Regions from separate parts of the Microbacterium sp. R86528 genome, predicted to be linked through region 2. Evidence: predicted binding sites of a transcription regulator. Region 2 holds the regulator's gene; the other holds the start of a gene.
The links. Region 2 encodes HspR, which represses chaperone genes until heat shock. Its sites were predicted from a motif close to AAGTTGAGTCNNNNNGACTCAACTT; they were not measured.

Region 1: a site for HspR is predicted at 5,766-5,790, ahead of SJY18_RS00665 (Hsp20/alpha crystallin family protein). Genes of this name have one in related genera too.

What each region holds. Positions count from the first base shown of each region.
Region 1 covers NZ_CP138996.1:135,002-146,021, reverse strand. Annotated here, with positions in the region: gene SJY18_RS00685 (ABC transporter ATP-binding protein) at 1-1,557, opposite strand, end outside; gene SJY18_RS00680 (hypothetical protein) at 1,642-1,839, shown strand; gene SJY18_RS00675 (MDR family MFS transporter) at 1,959-3,467, shown strand; gene SJY18_RS00670 (acyl-CoA desaturase) at 3,772-4,881, opposite strand; gene SJY18_RS00665 (Hsp20/alpha crystallin family protein) at 5,263-5,715, opposite strand; gene SJY18_RS00660 (hypothetical protein) at 5,902-6,198, shown strand; gene SJY18_RS00655 (MFS transporter) at 6,216-7,649, shown strand; gene SJY18_RS00650 (metalloregulator ArsR/SmtB family transcription factor) at 7,702-8,043, shown strand; gene SJY18_RS00645 (cation transporter) at 8,040-8,723, shown strand; gene SJY18_RS00640 (spermidine synthase) at 8,746-9,453, opposite strand; gene putP (sodium/proline symporter PutP) at 9,494-11,005, opposite strand.
Region 2 covers NZ_CP138996.1:1,787,835-1,798,854, reverse strand. Annotated here, with positions in the region: gene SJY18_RS08360 (nucleotide exchange factor GrpE) at 1-295, shown strand, start outside; gene SJY18_RS08355 (DnaJ C-terminal domain-containing protein) at 314-1,309, shown strand; gene SJY18_RS08350 (heat shock protein transcriptional repressor HspR) at 1,347-1,793, shown strand; gene SJY18_RS08345 (hypothetical protein) at 1,878-2,945, shown strand; gene SJY18_RS08340 (potassium channel family protein) at 2,949-3,740, shown strand; gene SJY18_RS08335 (AI-2E family transporter) at 3,825-4,910, shown strand; gene cls (cardiolipin synthase) at 4,997-6,466, shown strand; gene SJY18_RS08325 (SHOCT domain-containing protein) at 6,587-6,946, opposite strand; gene SJY18_RS08320 (DUF6325 family protein) at 6,949-7,380, opposite strand; gene SJY18_RS08315 (hypothetical protein) at 7,486-8,079, opposite strand; gene SJY18_RS08310 (glycosyltransferase) at 8,198-9,415, shown strand; gene SJY18_RS08305 (glycosyltransferase) at 9,419-10,672, shown strand.

The DNA.
Region 1 (11,020 bases), 1.3 Mb from region 2:
GCCTGACAGCCGGTACCCACGCTCGCCGACAATGGTGTCGTAGCCGTGCTCGAAACCCGCAATCACCTGATGGATGTTCGCCGCTCGGCAGGCTTGTTCTAGCTCAGCATCCGTCGCGTCGGGCTTCGCGTAGCGAAGATTCTCACGGATTGATGCGTGAAACAGGTACGTCTCCTGCGAGACGATGCCGACGTGGTCGATGATCGCTTCCTGGGTCAGATGGCGCACATCTGCACCGGCGAATCGCACCTCACCACCCGAGGCCTCGTACATACGCGGGGTGAGGTAGAGCACGGTGGTCTTGCCAGCCCCGGACGGTCCCACAAAAGCCACGTGCTGCCCGGGCTCGGCGGTGAAGGACACGCGGTCGAGGGTGGGGCGAGAGTCGGGCGCAGCATCCGGGTAGCGAAAAGTCACATCTCGAAACTCGACCCGACCGAGAGCGTCGCTGGCGCTATCGACGCCGACGGCATCGGGGGCATCTTTGATAGTCGGCACGAGGTCGAGATACTCGAAGATGCGCGCGAACAGAGCGCCCGACGTCTGCAGGTCGAGTGCAACACGCATGAGCCCCATCAGCGGCATCAGCAGGCGCGCTTGCACTGTCGTGAACGCAACGATCGTTCCCGCCGTGATCGTGTCGGCAGTGCCAGCGATGAGGTAACCCGAGACGAGGTAGATCACCGCGGGCACGCTGGCCATCAGCACCTGCACCACCGCGAAGAAACCCTGGCCGCTCATAGCCTGACGCACCTGCAGACGCACCTGGTTCACGTTCTCGGCACCGTAGCGCGCAGACTCGGCACGCTGCCGGTTGAAGGACTTCGACAGCATGATGCCTGAGACGCTCAGCGTCTCTTGCGTGATCGCGGTGAGCTCAGACAGCGACTCCTGCGTTTCGCCCGCGATGCGAGCGCGCACCTGACCGACTCGGCGCTGCACGATCACGAGAATGGGCATCATGATCACGGCGATGATGGTCAACCGCCAATCAATGATGATCATGGCGATCAGCGATGCGATGACCGTGACGGTGTTTCCTAGCACGCTGGTCACGGTGTTCGTGAGCACACCCGAGACGCCGCCGACGTCGTTCTGCAGGCGCGACTGAATCACTCCGGTCTTCGTTCGGGTGAAAAAACCCAGTTCCATCGCTTGCAGATGCTCGAACAGCCGTATCCGCAAGTCGCCAGTGACGCGGTTGCCGACCGTGGCTGTAAGCCATGTCTGTATCACTCCCACGCCGGCTGACAGGAGGTAGAGCCCGATGGTGGCGAGCACCAGTTCCCACAGCAGCGTCAGATCGGGGGCAGAGCCATCGACGGGAAAAAGCGCGTCGTCGAAAATTCGCTGCACCAACAGGGGCGGGACGACTGCGAGGCTCGCTCCCACGATCACGAGAATCGCGGTGCAGATAATGCTCGGCCGGTAGGGGCGAAAAAGTACCACGATTCGACGACCCAAGTGGGGAATGCGTGGAGCTTCCGCGTTCTGCTTGCGCTGCGCTGCGGTGTCAGGCGGGCGAAAGCTGGGACGCCCTCCGCCCCCACCACGCATCATGCTCACGCCGAAAAGCCTATGCGACCCACCTCACTCCGGCTCCGCCTCCCATTCGAGGCGTGACGCGACTAGGCTCAGACCATGACTTCGACACCCGATGCGTCCGCGCCAGACGGCGCCGATCTGACCGAACTTCGCAAAGAAATCGACGAGCTCAAGGCGATCCCCGAAGAGGAACTCGTCAATCCCACGCCCGCCAGTCTCACGGACCGCGAGCCCACGCCGCACGCAACCGACGCGATCGGTTCAGAAGACTGGGACGCGAACACAGAGGGTTAGGGCCTCGTCTGAGATTTGTCTCCCTCACGGGAATGCGGCGTGCTCAACCGCCGTTAGGCTGAGAGCTTGCCGATTCTCTGCGGCATGCTTCGCCTTGCCTGATTTCGAGGAGACCACCGATGGCGGCCATGGACACCACGCCCGACACTGGCAGCGTCAGAACAGCTGAATCGGCTCTCACTGCCGAGCAAGCACGAGTCATCTGGTTGCTGCTCGGTGCGGCTTTCGTTGCGATCCTCAATGAAACCACGATGGGCGTCGCGATTCCCGACCTCATCACAACTCTGGGCATCACCGCACTGGCGGCGCAGTGGCTCACCACCTCGTTCATGCTCACGATGGCGGTCGTGATTCCGATCACCGGCTTCCTCATCCGGCGCTACAGCACCCGCCCGATGTTCATCGCCGCCATGTCGTTGTTCTCGCTCGGGACGCTGATCGCGTTTCTTGCTCCCGGCTTCGAGATGCTGCTGGTCGCGCGCGTTGTTCAGGCGTCTGGCACCGCCATCATGATGCCGTTGCTGATGACCACCCTGATGACCGTGGTTCCAGCGCAGTCCCGTGGGCGCATGATGGGGCGCGTGAGCATTGTCATTGCGCTTGCACCGGCGATCGGCCCCAGCCTCTCGGGCCTCATCATCCAGACGGCCGGCTGGCGCTGGATCTTCGGCATGATCCTGCCTATTGCGCTCGTCGCGCTAGTGGTCGGAGCAATGTGGATTCGCAACATCGGAGAGAAGTCACACGCGCGCATCGACATTCCATCCGTGATTCTGTCGGCGTTCGGCTTCGGTGGCGTCGTGTACGGACTGAGCCTCATCGGCGGCGGCAGTCATGACACGAGCGCTGCAGCGCTCGCAACCAATGCCGAGATCGACCGGTCACTGACGATCTCACTCGTCGTCGGAGTGGTTTCGCTCGCACTGTTCGCATGGCGCCAGATCCGTCTGCAAGCTACCGACTCCGCGCTGCTCGATCTTCGCGTCTTCAAGAGCACCAATTTCTCGCTATCGATCGCCCAGATGATGTTGATGTCGATGGTGTTCTTCGGTGCAATCACCCTGCTACCCCTTTACCTACAGCAAGTTCTACTCCTCGAGCCGCTTGATGCGGGCCTCATTCTTCTGCCCGGCGCATTGGCGATGGGCTTCGCCGGCCCGGTCATTGGGCGCATCTACGACCGATGGGGCACACGCGTGCTGATCGTGCCCGGGTCGATCCTCACCAGCGGCATGCTCTGGGCGAGTACGACCTACGACGAGAACACTGCCGTCTGGGTGGTAGTCGCGGTGCAGACGCTTCTTTCTGTTGGCCTTGCCCTCTCATTCACGCCACTGTTCACCGCATCGCTCGCGTCGGTTCGACCGAGGTTCTATTCGTACGGCAGCGCCATCGTCAGCACCGCTCAACAGGTTGCCGGAGCAGCCGGTATTGCGTTGATGATCGGCATCATGTCGTCGGTGAGCGCCATGCAGACGCACTCGGGCACTGCCGCGGTCACCGCTGAAGCCGCGGGCATTCACGCCGCCTACCTCGTCGGCGCGATCATCTCGCTGCTCACCATCGTCGGCGCGTTCTTCATTCGCAAGCCTGCCGACGACCTCGACGCTGCGCCAGTTGCTCACTGACGCAGCGACGTCGACACAGACAAATACAGCTCTGCCCCCCGCTGTCTCAGCGGGGGGCAGAGCTGTATTTCGTGCCTTAGTTGGTGCCGCAGGCGCTTCCACCGCAGCATCCACCCGCGGATTCTGCGGGGGCGAGAAGGTTCTTCTCGTCGTCAACGGGCTTGAGGGCAACGGTCTCTGGCTGTGAAGTCATGGCTCCATAGTACGACCATCGGCCAAGCGCGGGGCCGCCGCAACACCATGCGCGTGCAAACGACAAACGCCCGCAGAATGATCTGCGGGCGTCGTCGAACTTGCGTCGTGGCTAGACACGACGCATGTCAGAAACCATGGGGCAGTCGAAGGGGTCGCGTGCTGCGAGTCCGACGCGGTTGAGGTAGTCGATGACGATCGCGTACGAACGCCAGAGCGTGGTCTCGGTATACGGAACGTCGAGTGTTTCGCACTGCTCACGTACGATTTCGCGAGCCTTCGCGAGGTGCAGGCGCGACATGCTCGGAAAGAGGTGGTGCTCGACCTGGTAGTTGAGGCCGCCCATGAGCCAGGTGGCCCACCATCCGCCGCTGACATTGCGCGAGGTGCGAACCTGCTTGCTGAAGAAGTCGAGTCGAGCGTCGGGCGCGATGATCGGCATTCCCTTGTGGTTCGGTGCGAATGCCGCGCCCATGTAGACGCCGAAGACCGCGAGCTGAACGCCCATGAACGCAAAGGCCATGCCGAGCGGCAGCAGCAGAAAAACCGGCACGATGACGATCGCGAGGCGCGTGAGAATCAACGTGATTTCGAGCGCACGGCCTTTGACCTTGCCCTTGGTGAAGAACAGGTGCTTCAGACCGAGGTAGTGCAGGTTGATGCCCTCGAGCGTCAACAGTGGAAAGAACAACCAGCCCTGCTTGCGAGTGATCAGGCGGACGAATCCGCGTGACTGAGCCGCGTCCTCTTCGAGGAATGAGATCGTGTCGACCTCGATGTCGGGGTCTTTGCCCACCCGGTTGGGGTTGGCGTGGTGACGGCTGTGCTTGGCATCCCACCACGACAAACTCATGCCCACGAACCCTGCCGCGAGAACACGGGCGAGGCGGTCATTGGCGCGGCCGCTGGTGAGGATCTGCTTGTGCGCTGCCTCGTGTCCGAGGAAGGCGAACTGGGTGACGATGATGCCGAGTGCGGCCGCCATCAGCAGCTGAAACCAGCTTTCGCCGAGCAGAATGAACCCGGTGATGACGCCGCCAAGGGCAAGAACCAGCACGGTCGCGACAGTGCCGTAAAACCACGGGGTGCGTGCGAGCAGACCGGTCTCTTTCGCGACCTGCGAGATGTTCGTGTACGCACGGGCCACAGGGGGGAACGTGGTCGCACTCGCGTACGTCTGCCTGATTGGCCCGAGAGTGGATGCTGGTGCAACGGATGCCATCGCGGCTCCTCTGGTCGGCAGCGGCGACCCTGGAGCCAAAGCTGGTTGGGGCGGCCCGAAAGAGCCGTTGCGGCGAGCCTACGCGGGGGGTGATGCCGCAAGAGGCATGTCCTTGGCGATCTCACCTCGATTGCCGAGCGGGGCAGCCCATGCGATCACCAGCGCTCAATCACTCCGTTGCGGATCAACTCCGCGCCGAGCTGTTCCTCGAACGCATCAACGTCGTCATAAAAGGGGTCATCAAGTCTCTCTTCATTCATGAGAGCTCCGTTGCCGATACGTTGCCGTTGCCCTGGATCCGACCAAGGGCGACAGCCGCCTATGGGAAAGGGCGCCGTTGCGGGACGGAAGATTCGACCGCCCCGCAGCGGCGCATGATCGCTACTGTTCGACGGCTTGTGACGCGTCAGACTCGTGCGCCTGAAGGGCTGCGACCGAATCTGCTGTCGCGACAGCGATGCGGCGCGGCTTGGCTTTCTCGCTGACCGGGATCGTCACCGACAGCACCCCATTGTCATAGGACGCACTGATCTGCTCGGTGTCGACGCCTTGGCCGAGGTTGAGTTGGCGTACAAAAGTCGCCGCCTCACGCTCTCGAGTGATCCACTTCACATCATCGCCCGATGCGAGAGTCCGTTCAGCGCGGATTGTCAGCAATTGACCGTCGACGTCGATGTCAACCGAGCCGGGATCGATTCCGGGCAGATCCGCGGCGAGCACATAGTGGTCGCCGTCGCGGTAGAGGTCCATCGGCATGCGCCGCGGTCCACCGCGCGACTCGAGAAGGGTCGACGCAATACGGTCGAGGTCACGGAACGGGTCGTAGTTTGCCATAGTCATCTCCTTTTCTCTTCGCTCGAACGATGCGCTCGAGCGCCGATTCAAAGTTGAGCCCACATGACTCAACTGCTCAAATATTAGCACTCTCGGCAGTCGAGTGCCAGAAATTCGCCGTCAAAACATTGGCCCCCAACCCTGCCCGAAACAGACGCACGACGCTCCCCCAGCTACCGTGGGGGAATGACCTCCGACCGCGCCACCCGCCGCATTGAACTGACGATGCACAAGCCGTGGTTTGCGCTCTATGGCGGAATTCGCCCGACGCTCATCATCGAAGGCAGAGGCCAACCCGTGCAGTGGGGCGTGGGCACATGGCAGCTCGCCGCCGACGAGTCGGTGACGCTGGGCGTGTTTCTGTTCAACCGAATGTGGCGATTTGGCGAAGCTCAGTTCACGCTCGCACCCGAGGACCCCGCGAAGCTGATCTACGAAGCGCCGATCTGGCCTTTCACACGCGGACGCATGCGGTTGGGCTAGCTCGCTACCGTTAAGTGATGTCGACACCGACCAGCGCGATCCGAGTGCCCATACGGTTGGGGGCGCGCGGGGTTGTGTCGATGACAGGGCTCGTCGTCGCAACGCTCGGGGCAACTCTGCCGCAGGCGATGACTGCCCCGGTGCTTGGAATTACGGCAGATGCTTTCGGTGTGACCACGGGGGACGCCACCTGGGCTCTCACAATCACATTGGTTGTCGCCGTCGCCACCACACCGGTCATCGGGCGAATGGGAGACGCCTACGGCGCTCGACGGACGCTGCTGATGGTACTGCCGCTGGTAGCACTCGGCCTGTTCATCACGGCGATCGCGCCCACCCTCGGGTGGCTTATCGCCGGCCGCGCCATTCTTGGGGTCGGCGGGGGCGTGTTTCCACTGGCCATCGCCGCTGTGCCACGACTCGTACCGGAACACAACCGCGCGGGCGCTGTAGGTCTGGTCACCGCGATGTTCGCCACCGGGATCGGGTTCGGCGTGCTGGTATCGGGGCTGCTGGTCGATCACATCGGCATCCGCGCCACTGCCTGGGTGCCGTTTGCAATCGTCGTGGCGAGCTGGGTTGTTCTCGCTTCCGCTCTCCCCCACATTCCCCGCCGCCGCAACGTCCACGTGGAGCTGCGAGCAGCACTGTCGCTTGCAGTTGGCGTGATCGCCGTTCTTCTCGCCTTCACCGAGGCACCACGCTGGCCCTCGCCGTGGTGGTGGATCATCGCACTTGTTCTCATCGCGACCGTTGCGCTTTGCTACTGGTTCTTTCGCGAGCGCGTGAGCCCCGATCCTCTCCTCGGCGCTCCCACTCTGCGTCTGCGCGGAGTGTGGGCCACGCAACTGACCGCATTCTTGCTCGGCGCAGCCCTGCTCGGCATCTACGTTCTCATTCCGGCGTTCGCCGAGGCGCCCTCTGGCGACGAAGCAGGACTCTCTGCGTCAGTGACGCTCGCTGCATTGCTTCTGTTGCCGGCGACGATCGCCATGCTCGTGGTCGGTCCGCTGTCGGGTGTGCTGCGTCGATGGATCGGCACACGCGCGCCCGTCATTCTGGGAGCAGCCACGGCCGCCGCCGGTGCGCTCGTGATGATTATCGCGCCGCGCGAACTCATCACCCTGCTGCTGGGTACCGTTCTGCTCGGCGCGGGTATCGCGGCGGCGTCTGCCGGGCTCGTGAACGTGCTGATCGACCACGTCGATGAGCAGCACGTCGGTGCGGCCACGGGCCTGACTGTCGTCGCTCGGCAACTCGGAGGTGCGGTCGGCGCATCGATGATCGCGGCGCTGATAGCCATTCAGTCGTCCGAGCCGGATGGCGATGTATACGCGGCGGCGTTCAGCGCTATCACGGCGATCACGGTGCTCGCGGTTCTCTCGGCGCTATTGATTCCGAGCGGCACGACTTCAACGCTGCGGCGAGTACGCAGCCGACTCGCACGTTGAACAGCCCCATAGATACAGCGTTTCCTTAATTCATGGTTTGCTGTATTCTCAAATGGTGCTCGCCACCACCGCCTCCGTGACCCACACCGCCGCTCTCGCAAGGCTCGGCTTTGCACTCTCGGATGCGACCCGAGTGGGCATTCTGCTTGCGCTTCGCGCAGGCTCGGCGTACCCCTCTGACCTGGCCGACTCGCTCGACGTCTCACGACAGGTGATGTCGAATCAACTGGCGTGTTTGCGCGGGTGTGGCCTCGTCACGGCTACGCCAGACGGTCGACGCACGCAATACCGTCTCGCAGACGCTCATCTCGCACCAGCACTCGACGAACTACTGCAAGTGGTATTGCACGTCGAACCGGGCTGCTGCTCCACTGACGTCTGCACCTGCTCATGACCGCGGCCACCGGAACGCTCTCGGCTCAGCGCAAAGCAACCCTGCAACGACGAATCCGCTGGATCGTGTCGGCGACTATCGTCTACAACCTGATCGAGGCTGTCATCGCGTTGACAGCGGGCAACCTTGCGAACTCGGCCGCCCTAGTGGCGTTCGGACTCGACTCAACAATCGAGGTGCTGTCGGCCGCAGCGGTCGCATGGCAATTCACGCGGCGAGATCCAGAGCGTTGGGAGCGAGGAACACTGCGGGTCATCGCCGTCGCCTTCTTCGCACTCGCCGCGTATGTCACCGCCAGTTCGCTGTTCGCGTTGATCACCCGCGTTGACGTCGAACACAGCTCGACCGGCATCGCGATCGCCGCGCTCAGCGTGGTGATCATGCCGTTCTTGTCGTTTGCAGAACGTCGCGCCGGTCGCGAGCTGGGGTCGGCGAGCGCGGTTGCCGACTCGAAGCAGACGCTGATCTGCACATACCTGTCGGCCGCGGTCTTGGTCGGGCTACTGCTGAACTCGGTGTTGGGCTGGTGGTGGGCCGACGCGATTGCCGGTCTCGTGATCGCCGCATTCGCGCTACGCGAGGGCATCGAAGCGTGGCGTGGTGACGCGTGCGCGACATCTGTAGGGATGCTACTTGAGGACGAGCACGACGATGATCGCCACGATCACGATCACCACTGAGCACTCACACCGTGCGATCTAGCTAGCGGCGACTTCTTCCCACGTACACGGTGTTAGATGACATCCCTTCAGTCACGGGGTTCGCAAAGTCCACGACATGCGCAGCCGTGTCGTCGAAAACCTGATCGAGCTGAACCATGAAGTCCGCGTCTGGCGGGTCGTCTGACCAAAGCGCGAACACGCCTCTCGATGCGAGATGCCGGTCAAGTGCGCGCAAGCCCTCCGCCTGGTAGAGGTCGGCGTGCGTCGAGTCGAGCTGATGGCGCGGGGAGTGATCGACGTCGAGCAAGATTGCATTCCACGCCCTCTGGTCATCACCCGGAGCGTTGCGCATGACCTCGAAGAAATCGTCGCAGACCAGCGTGGTGCGCGGATCGTCCACAAGCTCGGCCGAAACTGGCAACAGCTTGCGCTCATGCCAGCCGATCACGGTATCGAGACGATCGATCACGGCGAGCGCACCCACCCGACTGTCACGCAATGCCGCTACCGCGGTGTAGCCAAGACCAAGCCCGCCTACCAGCACGTTGAGGTCGTCGCCACCCACGACGGCGAGTCCGAGATCTGCGAGCGCGATCTCAGCGACAGTGAACAGACTCGACATCAAGTACTCTTCCCCGAGCTTTACCTCATAGATCTCGTGCCCCGCCGCAGGCTCCCACCGACGCCGCAGGGTGAGATCCCCCATCGGCGTCGGTTGCCAATCAAGTTCTTCGAACCGAGTGATCACGTGATTCCTTCTCGAGCGTGGCTTGCGTTCGAACGCAGCACTACTTCGCCTCCGGCAGCACGACAGTGCCCGTGCGCACACTTTCAACCGCGGTGTCGAACTCGCTCGAGATATCGTCGCTTGCGGTGTACGTGAATCGGCTGACTACGAAAGCCACGACGAGATTGAGCACAAAGCCAGGCACGATCTCATACATCACGCCCGAAAGCGCATCGATGTTGCCCCAGATCACCACGGTGATCGCTCCCGTGAGCATTCCGGCAATTGCTCCGGCACTCGTCAGCTTGCGCCAAAACAGCGATAGCAGCACAATCGGACCGAATGCGGCCCCGAAGCCCGCCCATGCGTAGGCAACGAGGTCGAGGATCGACGAATTTGGGTCCCATGCGAGAATCACGGCGATCACCGAGACGATCAGCACGCCCGTGCGACCGAGGATGACCTGTGCTTTGGGGGTCGCCTGCTTCTTAGCCACGATCTTGTAGAGATCCTCGACGAGTGCAGACGACGAGACGATGAGTTGCGACGAAATTGTGCTCATGATCGCGGCGAGCACTGCTGCGAGCACGAACCCTGCGATCAGGGGGTGGAAGAAGATCTGCGCGAGCTCAAGAAACACGCGCTCGGGGTTTTCGAGCGTGAGTTCAGGATGCTGCTGAAAATACGCGATTCCCACCAGCGCCGAAGCCATCGCGCCGAGAACTGAGAGAACCATCCAGCTGATCCCGATGCGCCGACCCGCGACGGCATCGCCGGGCGAGCGCAGGGCCATGAAACGCACCAGGATGTGGGGCTGGCCGAAGTACCCGAGCCCCCACGCCGCAGCGGAGATCGCCGCGAGAACTGTGCCGCCAGCGAAGAGGCTGAACATGTCAACTTCGGTACTCACCGCCCGAATGGACTCGATCGTGTTGGAGACTCCACCCGTCTGGGTGAGCCCGATGATCGGCACGGCAATAAGCGCACAGAAGATCATGATGCCCTGCACGACGTCGGTGTAAGTCGCTCCGATAAAGCCACCGAAGAGCGTGTACAGAACTGTCACGCCGCCCACAATCAGCATCCCGATCCAATACTCAGAGCCAAAGGCGCTCTGGAAGAACACGCCGCCGGCCACCATTCCAGATGAGACATAGAACGTGAAAAACACGAGGATGATGACGCCCGCCACCACTCGCAGTACTCGCGACTTGTCGCGGAGGCGGTTTTCGAAGAAGCTCGGCACGGTGATGGAGTTCTTCGAAACCTCGGTGTATGCACGAAGCCGGGGAGCCACGAACTTCCAATTGAGCCACGCTCCGATGGTGAGACCGATCGCGATCCAGCCTTGAAAGAGCCCGCCGATGTAGAAAGCGCCCGGAAGCCCGAGCAAAAGCCATCCCGACATGTCTGAAGCGCCAGCGCTGAGCGCGGCGACGCCGGGACTGAGTTTTCGTCCCGCGAGCATATAGTCATCGAGATCGCTCGTGCGCTTGTACGCCCACCAGCCGATGCCGAGCATCGCAGCCATGTAGATGACCATTGCGATCACTTGAAAGACCTCGTCGTCCACGCTCGCCCCTCTCAG
Region 2 (11,020 bases):
CCTGCTGCCCGTCCTCGACGATCTTGACCGCGCTGAGAAGCACGGTGATCTCGAAGAGGGCACCGCGTTCTTCCCGATCGCCGAGAAACTGCGCGCCGTTGCTGAGCGCATGGGGCTGACAACCTACGGCGTAGCGGGCGAAGCATTCGATCCGCAACAGCACGAGGCGATTTTTCAGGCACCCACGCCCGGTGCAACCGAGGCGACGATCCTTGAAGTGGTCGAAATCGGCTACCGACTGGGTTCGGTGGAGCTGCGTCCGGCCAAGGTTGTCGTCGCTGTTCCCGCTGAATAGACCGGTCAAGGAGGAACCATGGCCAGTCAGGACTGGTTCGATAAGGACTTTTACAAGACGCTCGGCGTCTCGAAAGACGTCGCCGACGCTGATCTGAAGAAGACCTATCGCAAGCTCGCCCGCAAGTATCATCCCGACTCCAACCAGGGGGATGCTTCGGCCGAAGCGAAGTTCAAAGAGGTCAGCGAGGCGTACTCGGTGCTTTCTGACCCTGAGCAGCGCACGGAGTATGACCAGATTCGCGCGATGGGTTCCGGTGCCCGCTTCACTTCTGGCGGTGGCGGCGCCACGGGCGGCTTCGAAGACGTGTTCAGCATGTTTTCGCAGGGTCGTGGTGCCCGGCCCGGGGCCAGTGGTCCCGAGTACGAAGACATCTTCTCGATGTTCAATCAGCAGGGCGGTGGATTCGGCAACGGGCGCTTCGGTCAATCGACCGGCGGCTTCCGCGGCTACGGCGGTCCGACACGCGGCGCAGATGTCACAGCTCGCACGACCGTCGACTTCATCACCGCTACCAAGGGTGAGACGATCACGCTGCAGGGTGAAGACGGCAAGCCGTTCAAGGTCAAGATTCCCGCTGGCATCGCTGACGGTCAGAAAGTGCGCCTGCGCGGTCGCGGGCGTCCGTCGCCCGACGGCGGCGAGAACGGAGATGTAGTTGTGGCGGTAACTGTGCGGCCGCACCCGGTGTTCGCCCGTGACGGACTGAACCTTCGGGTGACCGTTCCGGTGACATTCACCGAGGCGGCATTAGGAGCAACGATCGAAGTGCCCACACTCGGCGGTGACCCCGTCAAACTGCGGGTTGCTCCCGGCACACCCTCGGGCAGGGTGCTTCGGGTCAAGGGTCGCGGCGTGCAGAGTCCGAAGGGGCTCGGCGACCTGTTGGCTGAAGTTCAGGTCGCGGTGCCGTCGCACCTCGACGACGCTGCTCGTGAAGCGCTCGAGAAGTTCCAGGCGCTCGAGCCACACGAGAACCCGCGCGCAGAGCTCATGTCGAAAGCACGCGGCTAATAGGCTCATTTCAACATGATCGCGAGGAGGATGGCAGATGGCTGAGCAAGATCGGCTTGACGAAGACGCCCCCCTCCTCGCGATCGCTGTTGCCGCGGACCTCGCGGGCATGCACCCTCAGACGTTGCGGCAGTACGACCGCATCGGGCTTGTCGTTCCCGCGCGCACCCAGGGCGGTTCACGCCGCTACTCGTTGCGCCACGTCGAGCAGTTGCGTGAGGTCGCTCGCCTTTCGGCCGAGGGACTGAGCTTGCCCGGCATCGCGCGCATTCTCGATCTAGAAGATGAGGTGCGAGGCCTTCGCCGCCGCGTCGCAGACCTCGAGAAGCAGATGCGCACTGAGATCGGCAACCGGCCGGGAGCCCGCGTTTTTGCGGCGGGCGCAACCGGGGCTGTGGTTACCCTGCGGCAGGGGTCACGCGTGCGTCGCGCAACCGAAGTGGTGCTGTGGAGTCCGCCTCGCCCCGAAACAAACCAGCGTTGAGAGTCGTGACGTAAGGCAAGCCGTCTCGCCGGGGACGGGCGAGTGCGCTGGATGCTGGCCAATCGGCGGCGCTAAAGTCGTGGCGTGACTACAGAGCATTCGGCAACCAGGCGCGAACTGCGTCTGCGCGTTTCGGCCGCGCCGCACGATGACAGGGAACGCTCGCTCGAGACTCTCGCGCTCGGGGTCGGCGCCGTCGCATTCGTCGTTGTCGGAGTGCTCGCGATCATCGTCTTCCAACTTCGCGAGGCGCCAATCGCTGGCCCCGGATCTGTGGGTCAGTTCTCAGCCGTCACGTCTGGGGCCGCAGCGTTCTTGTCGTTCATCGCCGGGCGCTATGTGGTGCATGACCGCGCCGCCGGACACACGATGAGCGTGCTTGACATGCTCGATGTTGTGGCACTGGCGTTCGCGCACGCCGTGATCGCGTTGCTTTCGATGACCCTTTTCGCGGTCATCTTGGAAGACGGGTTCATCGACGCTGAGGTGTTCGCACTGTTCGTGGTGATCATCTCGGGCGCCGCAGCCTCGATCACCGCCTATCTCACGTTCTTCTCAGCGACACATATCGATCTGCAGCTGCTGGCGATCATTCTCGCGGTGTTCCTGCTCGAGGGCGTCCTTGCCGCCATGTTGACAGCCAGCGATCCGCACTGGTGGATGGACAACCTGAGCGCACTCGGGATGACCAACGATCTGTCGTCGCTCACATTCAATCTGACGCTGATCGTCGCGGGTTTCATCGTGACGACTCTCGCCCGCTATGCCACCCGTGCGATTCCAACCCCTAACCTGCACGGTTTGCGCAATGTGCGCACAGCGCTCATCATCGTCGGCGTCTTCCTGGCGCTCGTCGGCGTGTTCACCGTCGATGAGTTCTTCGGAATCCATACCGCTGTCGCTTCAGGAATGGTCGTCGCCTTCGCGACGCTCGTCTTCCGTCTGCATCGCTGGATTCCCGGTCTGCCGAAGGCCTTCATCGTGGTCGGCTACGTGTTCGTTGGCGTGATCGCGATCCTCGCGGTGAACTTCGCTGTGGGGTATTACACGCTGACCGCCGTGGAACTGGTGGCGGGCATTCTCGTGTTCACGTGGGTCGTGCTCTTCATCCGAAACGCAGCGGCTCTCCAACAAGACGTGCAGCGAGGCTGACTCATGGCAAAACTGACCGAAGAACGATGGCGCCGGCTCACGCGCGTGCCGCTCATCGTTGCATCCGTTGTGTTCATCGTCGTTTACTCGTGGCAGGTGATCGCCGACTTTCAGGGAACCGCCTTCATGACCGCCCGGATCATCATGGGGTTCACCTGGGTGATCTTCGCCGTCGACTACGTCGTGCGACTGGGTTTGGCAGCCGACAAACGACACTGGTTCGTCAGGCACCTGTTTGACTTCACCGTTGTGATTCTTCCCGCCTTGCGCCCCTTGCGATTGTTGAAGGCGCTCACGCTGGTGGGTGGGGTTGAGCACACCCAGGGAACTGCCATTCGCAGCCGGCTCGCGGTGTACGGCGCTGGCGCCGTGGTCATTCTGATCTGGATCGGTTCACTCTCGGTGCTTGATGCCGAGCGCAACGCGCCTGGCGCGAACATCGTCAACTTCGGCGACTCGATTTGGTGGGCGGCGGTGACGATGAGCACGGTGGGCTACGGCGATTACTACCCCGTGACGTTGATGGGTCGACTGGTCGCCGTGTTGCTCATGGGCGCGGCTGTGGCGCTTGTAGGTGTGGTCACCGCGACGCTGGCGTCGTGGGTCATCGAGTTCGCTTCGCGCGGTCACGACGATGACGAGGCATCCACTCGCGGTCAAGTTCGTGAGCTCGCACGGCAGATCAACGGCATTGCGGCCCGACTCGGTGAGATGCCCGAACCTGGGACGAAGCTCGCGTCTGAGCCTGAGGTGCCGCCTCGCCCGCCGCTGCCCCCGAACGCTGCATCGACATGATGGTGTGATCGAATGCTCCCGACTCGGACGCCCGGGAGTGGGTCTTAACCTGCTGTATCCCTTCGGTTCAGATACGCTTGCGCCGTGAGACGTCAGCCCCCGCAACCCACTTCAGCACCCGAGCGCGCTCAGCCGATGCTTTCACCGACGCTGTCTGTGCTAATCGGGCTGGCGGCTACCGTCGTAGCGCTCGCAGGCCTGTTTCTGGCACGCGATCTCGTCGGTCCGCTGGTGCTCGGTGCGGTGCTCGTGATCATCTGTCATCCGATTCGGTTCCCCCTTGAGCGCAAAGGGTGGCCGCGCTGGGCGGCTACGACCGCCGTGATTGTCGTCGCATATTTGATCCTCGCTGTGCTGGTCGCGCTGTTGTTCTTCGCGGGCACCCAATTCGCCCAGTTGGTCGTCGACTACTCAGGCGAACTGCAGAAGACCATTCAGACCATCGTCGCGTCGCTACAGGATCTGGGCCTTGACTCCACGACTGCAGACGCCGCGGCAAGCTTGCTCTCACCGTCGACGATTCTGTCTTTCGCATCGTCGCTGGGCAGCACCGTGCTTGCGGTGCTCACCGCATTCTTCTTCGTTGTCGCGTACATCATCTTCATGGCGGCTGACGGAGCTCGGTACACGCGCGCCGAAACCGCTTTCGGCCCGTCGATTCGACCAACCGCAGATCGTGTGCGCGCCTACAACGGCGGCGTGCGAAAGTACTACGTCGTCAATGCGAGCTTCGGCGCAATCGTGGCGATTATCGATGGCCTCGCGCTGTGGGCTCTCGACATTCCGGCGCCGGCAGTGTGGGCGATTCTTGCTTTTGTCACGAACTTCGTGCCGAACATCGGTTTCGTGCTCGGGCTGGTGCCGCCCGCTCTGCTCGCGCTCGTCGTAGGGGGATGGCCTCTCTTCTTCGCGGTGGTGGCGATCTATTGCGTCGTCAATGTGACCCTGCAGGTCTTGGTGCAGCCGAAGTTCGTGAGCGATGCAGTGAACCTATCGCTCACCCTGAGCTTTTTCTCGGTGATCTTCTGGACGTTCATCATTGGTCCGCTGGGCGCAATTCTGTCCATCCCGCTGACACTTCTTGTGCGCGCTCTGGTGCTCGATTCAGACCCGTCTCAGCGATGGCTACGGTGGCTTTCGGGTGATATTGACGCGACCAGCATCAAATAGCGCATCGCGTGCGAACGGATCACGATAACGTGTGCAGTCATGGCGGTCACCCGGCCACGTGACTCTTTTACGCGATATGGATCTTCATGGACGCTGTACTCGGTAGCAATCTGATCTGGTTGGGCGCGGTGCTGCTGCATGTCGCCATCAGCGTCACCGCTCTGATCGTGCTTCCCAAGCACCGCAAACCTACCGCCGCGATGGCGTGGTTGCTCGCAATCATCTTGGTGCCGTATTTGGGCATCTTGCTGTATCTGCTTATCGGAAGCATCAAGCTGCCGAAGTCTCGGCGTGACAAGCAGACGCAGATCGACTCCATCATCGCGGAGCGCGTTGCTGCGGCTGGCGTGGAAGTCGACGACACCACGTGGCCGGCTCACTTTCGCACGATCGTCGCGCAGAACCAGCAGCTGACCAAGCTGCCGCCGCAAGAGAACAACAGCGCCCAGCTCTTCGGCGACTACGAGCAGTCCATTATCGAGATGGCCAAGGCGATGGATGCTGCAGAGCGCTACATTCACGTCGAATTCTTCATCGTCTCGAACGACAAGACCACTGCACCGTTCTTCGCCGCGATGGAGGCTGCGGTAGCCCGAGGCGTCACAGTGCGCCTGCTGGCGGACCACGTCTCCTCACGTCGTGCCGTCAACTCCAAGGCGACCTTTGCCGAGCTTGACCGCATTGGAGTGAAGTGGGAGTGGCTCTTGCCGGTAATGCCGCTGAAGGGCAAGTATCAGCGGCCTGACCTGCGCAATCACCGCAAGCTGGTCGTGATCGACGGCAAAGTCGCGTTCATGGGTTCGCAGAACCTCATCGACCGCACCTACAACACCCCCAAGAACATTGCACGCGGACTCAAGTGGCAAGAACTTGTCTCGCGCTTCGAGGGCCCGGTCGTCGCATCCATCGATGCGATCTTCATCACCGACTGGTTCATCGAAACGGGCGACCTGCTCGATGACGAGCAGGTCGCCGCTATCGATGTGCCCCGACCCACTGACGGCGAGCTTGTCTGCCAGCTGGTGCCCAGCGGCCCGGGCTACGCCACCGAGAACAACCTGCGCCTGTTCCTGTCGCTCATCCATTCCGCCAGTGAACGGGTCATAATCACCAGCCCCTACTTCGTGCCCGACGAGGCCATGGTCTACGCCATCACCACGGCGTGCGAGCGAGGCATCGAAGTGCAGCTGTTCGTTTCAGAGGTAGGTGACCAAGGCCTGGTCTACCACGCGCAACGGTCGTACTACGAGACGCTACTCGAGGCGGGGGTGCGTATCTTCCTGTACCCGGGGCCGTTCATCCTTCACTCGAAGCACTTCTCAATTGATGACGATGTCGCGGTAATCGGCTCAAGCAACATGGACATCCGGTCGTTCAGCTTGAACATGGAGATCTCCATGATGGTGCGCGGACGATCGTTCGTAGACGGCATGCGTGCAGTCGAGCAGGGCTATCGCGATATCAGTCGGGAACTGACCCTTGAGCAGTGGCGGGCCGAGCCGAGCAAAGCGACCTTCCTCGATGGCGTCGCCCGCCTCACCTCGGCACTGAACTGAGTTGTCAGAGACGCGCTGAGTTGTCACGAATGCGCTGAGTCGTCAGAAACGCGCTGAGTCGTCAGCAATACAGAACGCGGGTGCCCGAAAGGATCGTTCGGGCACCCGCGTTTTGTCGATCTAGCCGAGGAGTTTGGCCTTCGCGGCTGCGAACTCAGCGTCGTTCAAGATGCCTGCCTCTTTGAGGCCGGCAAGTTTTTGCAGTTCGGCGACAACGTCGACGCCAGCTGCCGGTGCTGCCGGTGCGGGCGGGGCCGCGTATGCCGCGGCAGCTTGCTGCTGAGCGACAGCATCTGCAGCGGCCTGCTGCATCGCCGCTTGCTGTTGGGCCGCCTGATACTGCTCCTGCTCAGCCTGCTGCTGCGCTTTGCGCTGTGAGGAACCCGCGACTGCGCCGCTGACGGCAGTGGCCGTTCCAGCAACGACGGCGGTGCGGGCAGCGAGTCCGATGAGGCCGGGACGGCCCATACGACGACGCATAATTACTCTCCTTCGTCTTCTACTGCATCAGCGATCGCGTTCACGATCGGGGCTGGAATGCGCTCAGCGCTGAGGACGACGCCTCCAGACGCGGCGACCTTAAAGGCCAGCTCTCGCTGAAAAGCGAGTTCGAACGCGACGAGCATGGCGTTGGCTCCCGGGGGAACGAGCTCTGCAAGTTCTGCAACATCTTCTTCGCCGGTGATGCCGGCTGCGCCGAGGGCGATCTCGCCGAGCCCAAAGTCGTCACCATCTTCGATCTCGATGATTGTGACGTCACCGTCATCTGACTTGGAGATGAGCATGAGGTCGAGCAAGTTGACCTTATCGGTCGACACCAGCTCGATCAGAGCCTCCATGACACCGGGGTCTGGACGTTCTCCTTCGAATCCGACGAGGTAGAGCTCGACGGGTCCGTACCGAAACTCGGTCATGGGGTTCCCTTCCTATAGTCGCAACTGACGAGTCGAGCGTAGCGCGATCTGCGGTCGCGTTCCTATGCCGATCACCGCAAGAAACGGCGGCTATCGCGCGACGCGTCAGGAGGGATCGATACGCAGTACCGTTGGGGATTCGCCGACCTCGACGTCGTCAACCGTGCGCAAAGTGCGGGCGAGGTCGTCGATCGAGCCGATCACCGTGCCGAAGCGTTCGCGGTCGCCGCACACCGCTGTGATCGTGATGATGTGCGTGCCGGTGTCCCACGTGTAGGTGGCGAACGGGGGCGTCTTGCCATCGCCGGGCAGCGGCACGACGAGCTTTTCGCCAACCCCCAGATAGGCATTGCGAAAGTTCTCGGTGTCGTCATACTCCATCGGCATCATCGCGCGTGCAGTGCGCAGCTGCGGCGTCGCCTCTTGCACCTGTGCCATCGCGACGACAAGTTCAGCATCCGCTTTCCATACCCACACGAGCACTCGGCCGGCAGCTTTCTTCATCAGCATCGGAGCCGCCTGGCTGATTGCCCAGGCAGCGAAGCCGCTGGCAGGGCGGGCCGTCGACCCGGCAGTAGTGCTCGCCTGCGTGAGCAGCATCTTGATTGCGGCCTTGCGATGACGACGGCCGCGAAAGCCAATCGAATCGGTTACGGGCACCCAAAGGTGGGGATCGGCGTCGGCCTGCAAACGGGGCATGTCAACCAGCGTACGCACGGCCGCGCATAACTGGCTGAGAGAGCGCCTCGGGTAGGGTGGATGCCGCGCCTCAGCGACCCCCAGAGCCGCACCGCCGCACAGACAGGCCTACACACCCGTGACCGATCCCGCGACGCCCGACGAGCAGAACGCTGCCGCCGCGAGTGCCCGTCCTTTGACGATTCTGATCGGCGCCGACACGTTCCTGCCACACGTGAACGGAGCCGCACGTTTCGCGGAGCGTTTGGCGGCCGGATTGGTGGAGCGCGGGCACGAGGTGCACGTCGAGGCGCCCAGTGCGACTCACGCGGAACACGGCACGTTCGTGGAGGTCATCGAGGGTCAGAAGATGACGGTGCACCGCATTCCATCGCGCCGCTACCTGCCGCACGACTGGCTCACGTTCGTATGGCCTTGGATGTCGAAGCACTATGCGCGCAAGGTGCTCAATGAGGTCAACCCCGACGTCGTGCACATCCAGTCCCACATCTTGATCGGCCGCGGTCTCTCGCGTGAGGCGGCAAAGCGCGGCATCCCGATCATTGCGACCAACCACGTGATGCCCGAGAACGTGCTCGACTTCACCGTTCTGCCGACCGCGTGGAACGACTACATTCTCAAGCTCGCGTGGGAAGACGCCCAGCGCACCTTCGCCCTCACCGAGGCCGTCACGACGCCCACAAGGCGCGCCGCCGATTTTCTGGAATCGACGGTCAACGTCGAGAACGTGATTCCCATCAGTTGCGGAATTCAAGCCAGCAACTACACCGCGGATTTTGAGCCGCGTGATGCCAATCGCATGGTGTTCGTCGGGCGCCTCACCACCGAAAAGCAGATCGACGTCGTGCTGCACGCCATGACGCTTCTCGCTCCAGAACTCGACGTCACCTTCGACATCGTGGGCAAGGGGGACCAACGGCGCAATCTCGAGCAGCTCGTCGCGCAGTTGGGCCTGAGCGAGCGCGTGCGCTTTCACGGCCACACCACCGACGAGGAACTTCGCGGTCTGCTCACCAACGCGAGCCTGTTCGTTATCGCCTCGATTGCCGAACTGCAGTCGATCGCAACCATGGAGGCGATGGCTTCGGGGTTGCCTATTGTCGCGGCGAACGCGGTCGCGCTGCCGCACCTCGTGCACGACGGTGAGAACGGCTACCTCTTCGAGCCCGGCAACGCCGACGATCTCGCTGACAAGATCACCATGGTTCTCGCTCAGCCCGCTGAAGAGCGCTTGCGCATGCAACGTGCGTCTCTCGAAGGAGTGAAGGTGCACGACATGAAACGCACGCTCGACACCTTTGAGGCGCTGTACCGCGGCGAGCCCCTGCCGGAGTAGCCAGTGCACATCGTGATGTTCGGCGATCAGCACCTCGAGTCACTCGGGGGCGCTCAGGTATCGATGCGTCTGCAACGTCGCTTTCTTGAGAAAGCGGGCCACACCGTCACAGTCGTTGCCCCGGCGATGCACGGAGCACGCGCTCGCCTCGTCGTTGATGGCGCCTATGTCGATATGCCGTCAGTGCCGATCACTCCCGACCGGGAGTACTCGCTCACGTGGCCGTCGCGAAGGAACGACCGATGGGTGGATGCTGCGCTCGCCCGCCGCCCAGCCGTAGACGTCGTGCACATTCAAGCTGACTTCTGGGGCGCGTTCATCGGGCACCGATTTGCCGCACGGCATCAGCTGCCGGTGGTGCACACCATGCACAACAGGGTCGACGTCGGAATAGAAGCGACCGCACCGTTCCCTGCTCTGGTGTTGCGGGCGCTCAACGTCTGGCAGCGACGCGTGCTGCGACTCACGGAGCCGAAGCCTCAAGGCCACGACGGTTGGGCATTACTACGGCGTTTCGCGTTGCACTCTGACGCGGTTACCGCTCCGTCGGCGCACTTCGCCGAGCGGCTTGAAGCGCACGGGGTCGTGCCGGGCGGCAGCGTGGGCGCGCCGCGTCGGGGGGCGCTGAATGCACCTCATGTCGATGTGGTCTGGAACGGGATCGATGACGAGATGCTCGCCGATGTGCTGGCCGAGGCATCGACAGTGCGCGAGAGCGGCCGCCCCCGGTTCGTGTGGCTTGGCCGCATGAGTCCCGAGAAGCGGCTGTTGCCGTTCTTGACCGCGCTTGCTGCATCGGGAGCAGATGCTGAGGTCGAGATCATCGGTGGCGGGGCCGAACGGCGTGCGGCCGAGAGGCTCGTCGCAAAGCATGGTCTTGAGGATGCGGTGGCGTTCTGCGGAAAGTTGCCGTACGCCCAGGTGCTGCGCCGGATTGCGGCGGCCGATGCCGTGGTGCAGACATCGATCGGATTTGAGACACAGGGAATGACGGTGTTCGAGGCAGCATCCCTCGGCACACCGGCAATCGTGTGTGACCCCGACATCGCGCGCGAACTCGGTTCGGGCTACTGGGCCGTCGCCGAAACAGCGCGAGCCGCACGCACGGTGTCTGCACTCGCAGGCGCGCTCCGCGTCGCGGCCGCCGAAATCGCTGCCGGCACTCCGGTCAAGGTTGACCCTGGCGTTCGAGCGAAATTCCGCCAATCGTCGCGCACCGCCGCGATGGTCGAGGTGTACGAGCGCGTCACCGGCTGACGCGCTGCGACGCAGCATCCATCGCGCGTTTGGTGCGTGAGGCGGGGTTTGGTGCGTGAGGCGGGGTTTGGTGCGTGAGGCGGGGTTTGGTGCGTGAGACGGGGCGTGGTGCGCGAGACAGGTTCGCGGGTGGCGTGTTTCGCGCACGAGGTCTTGTTTCGGCGCCTGCGGTGGCGGATGCCGGGGTGGGTGGCAGGGCCTGCGTTCGGTCGCGGCGGGCAGCGCCGACGAAGGCGCGGGTTGCGTCACGGTAGACGGGTACGGTCGGTGGGCACGGCGCGATAGCCATCGTGGGCGACGGTGATGAGCGAACCTGCAACGCCGGCGATGGACAGAGCGAGAACGACG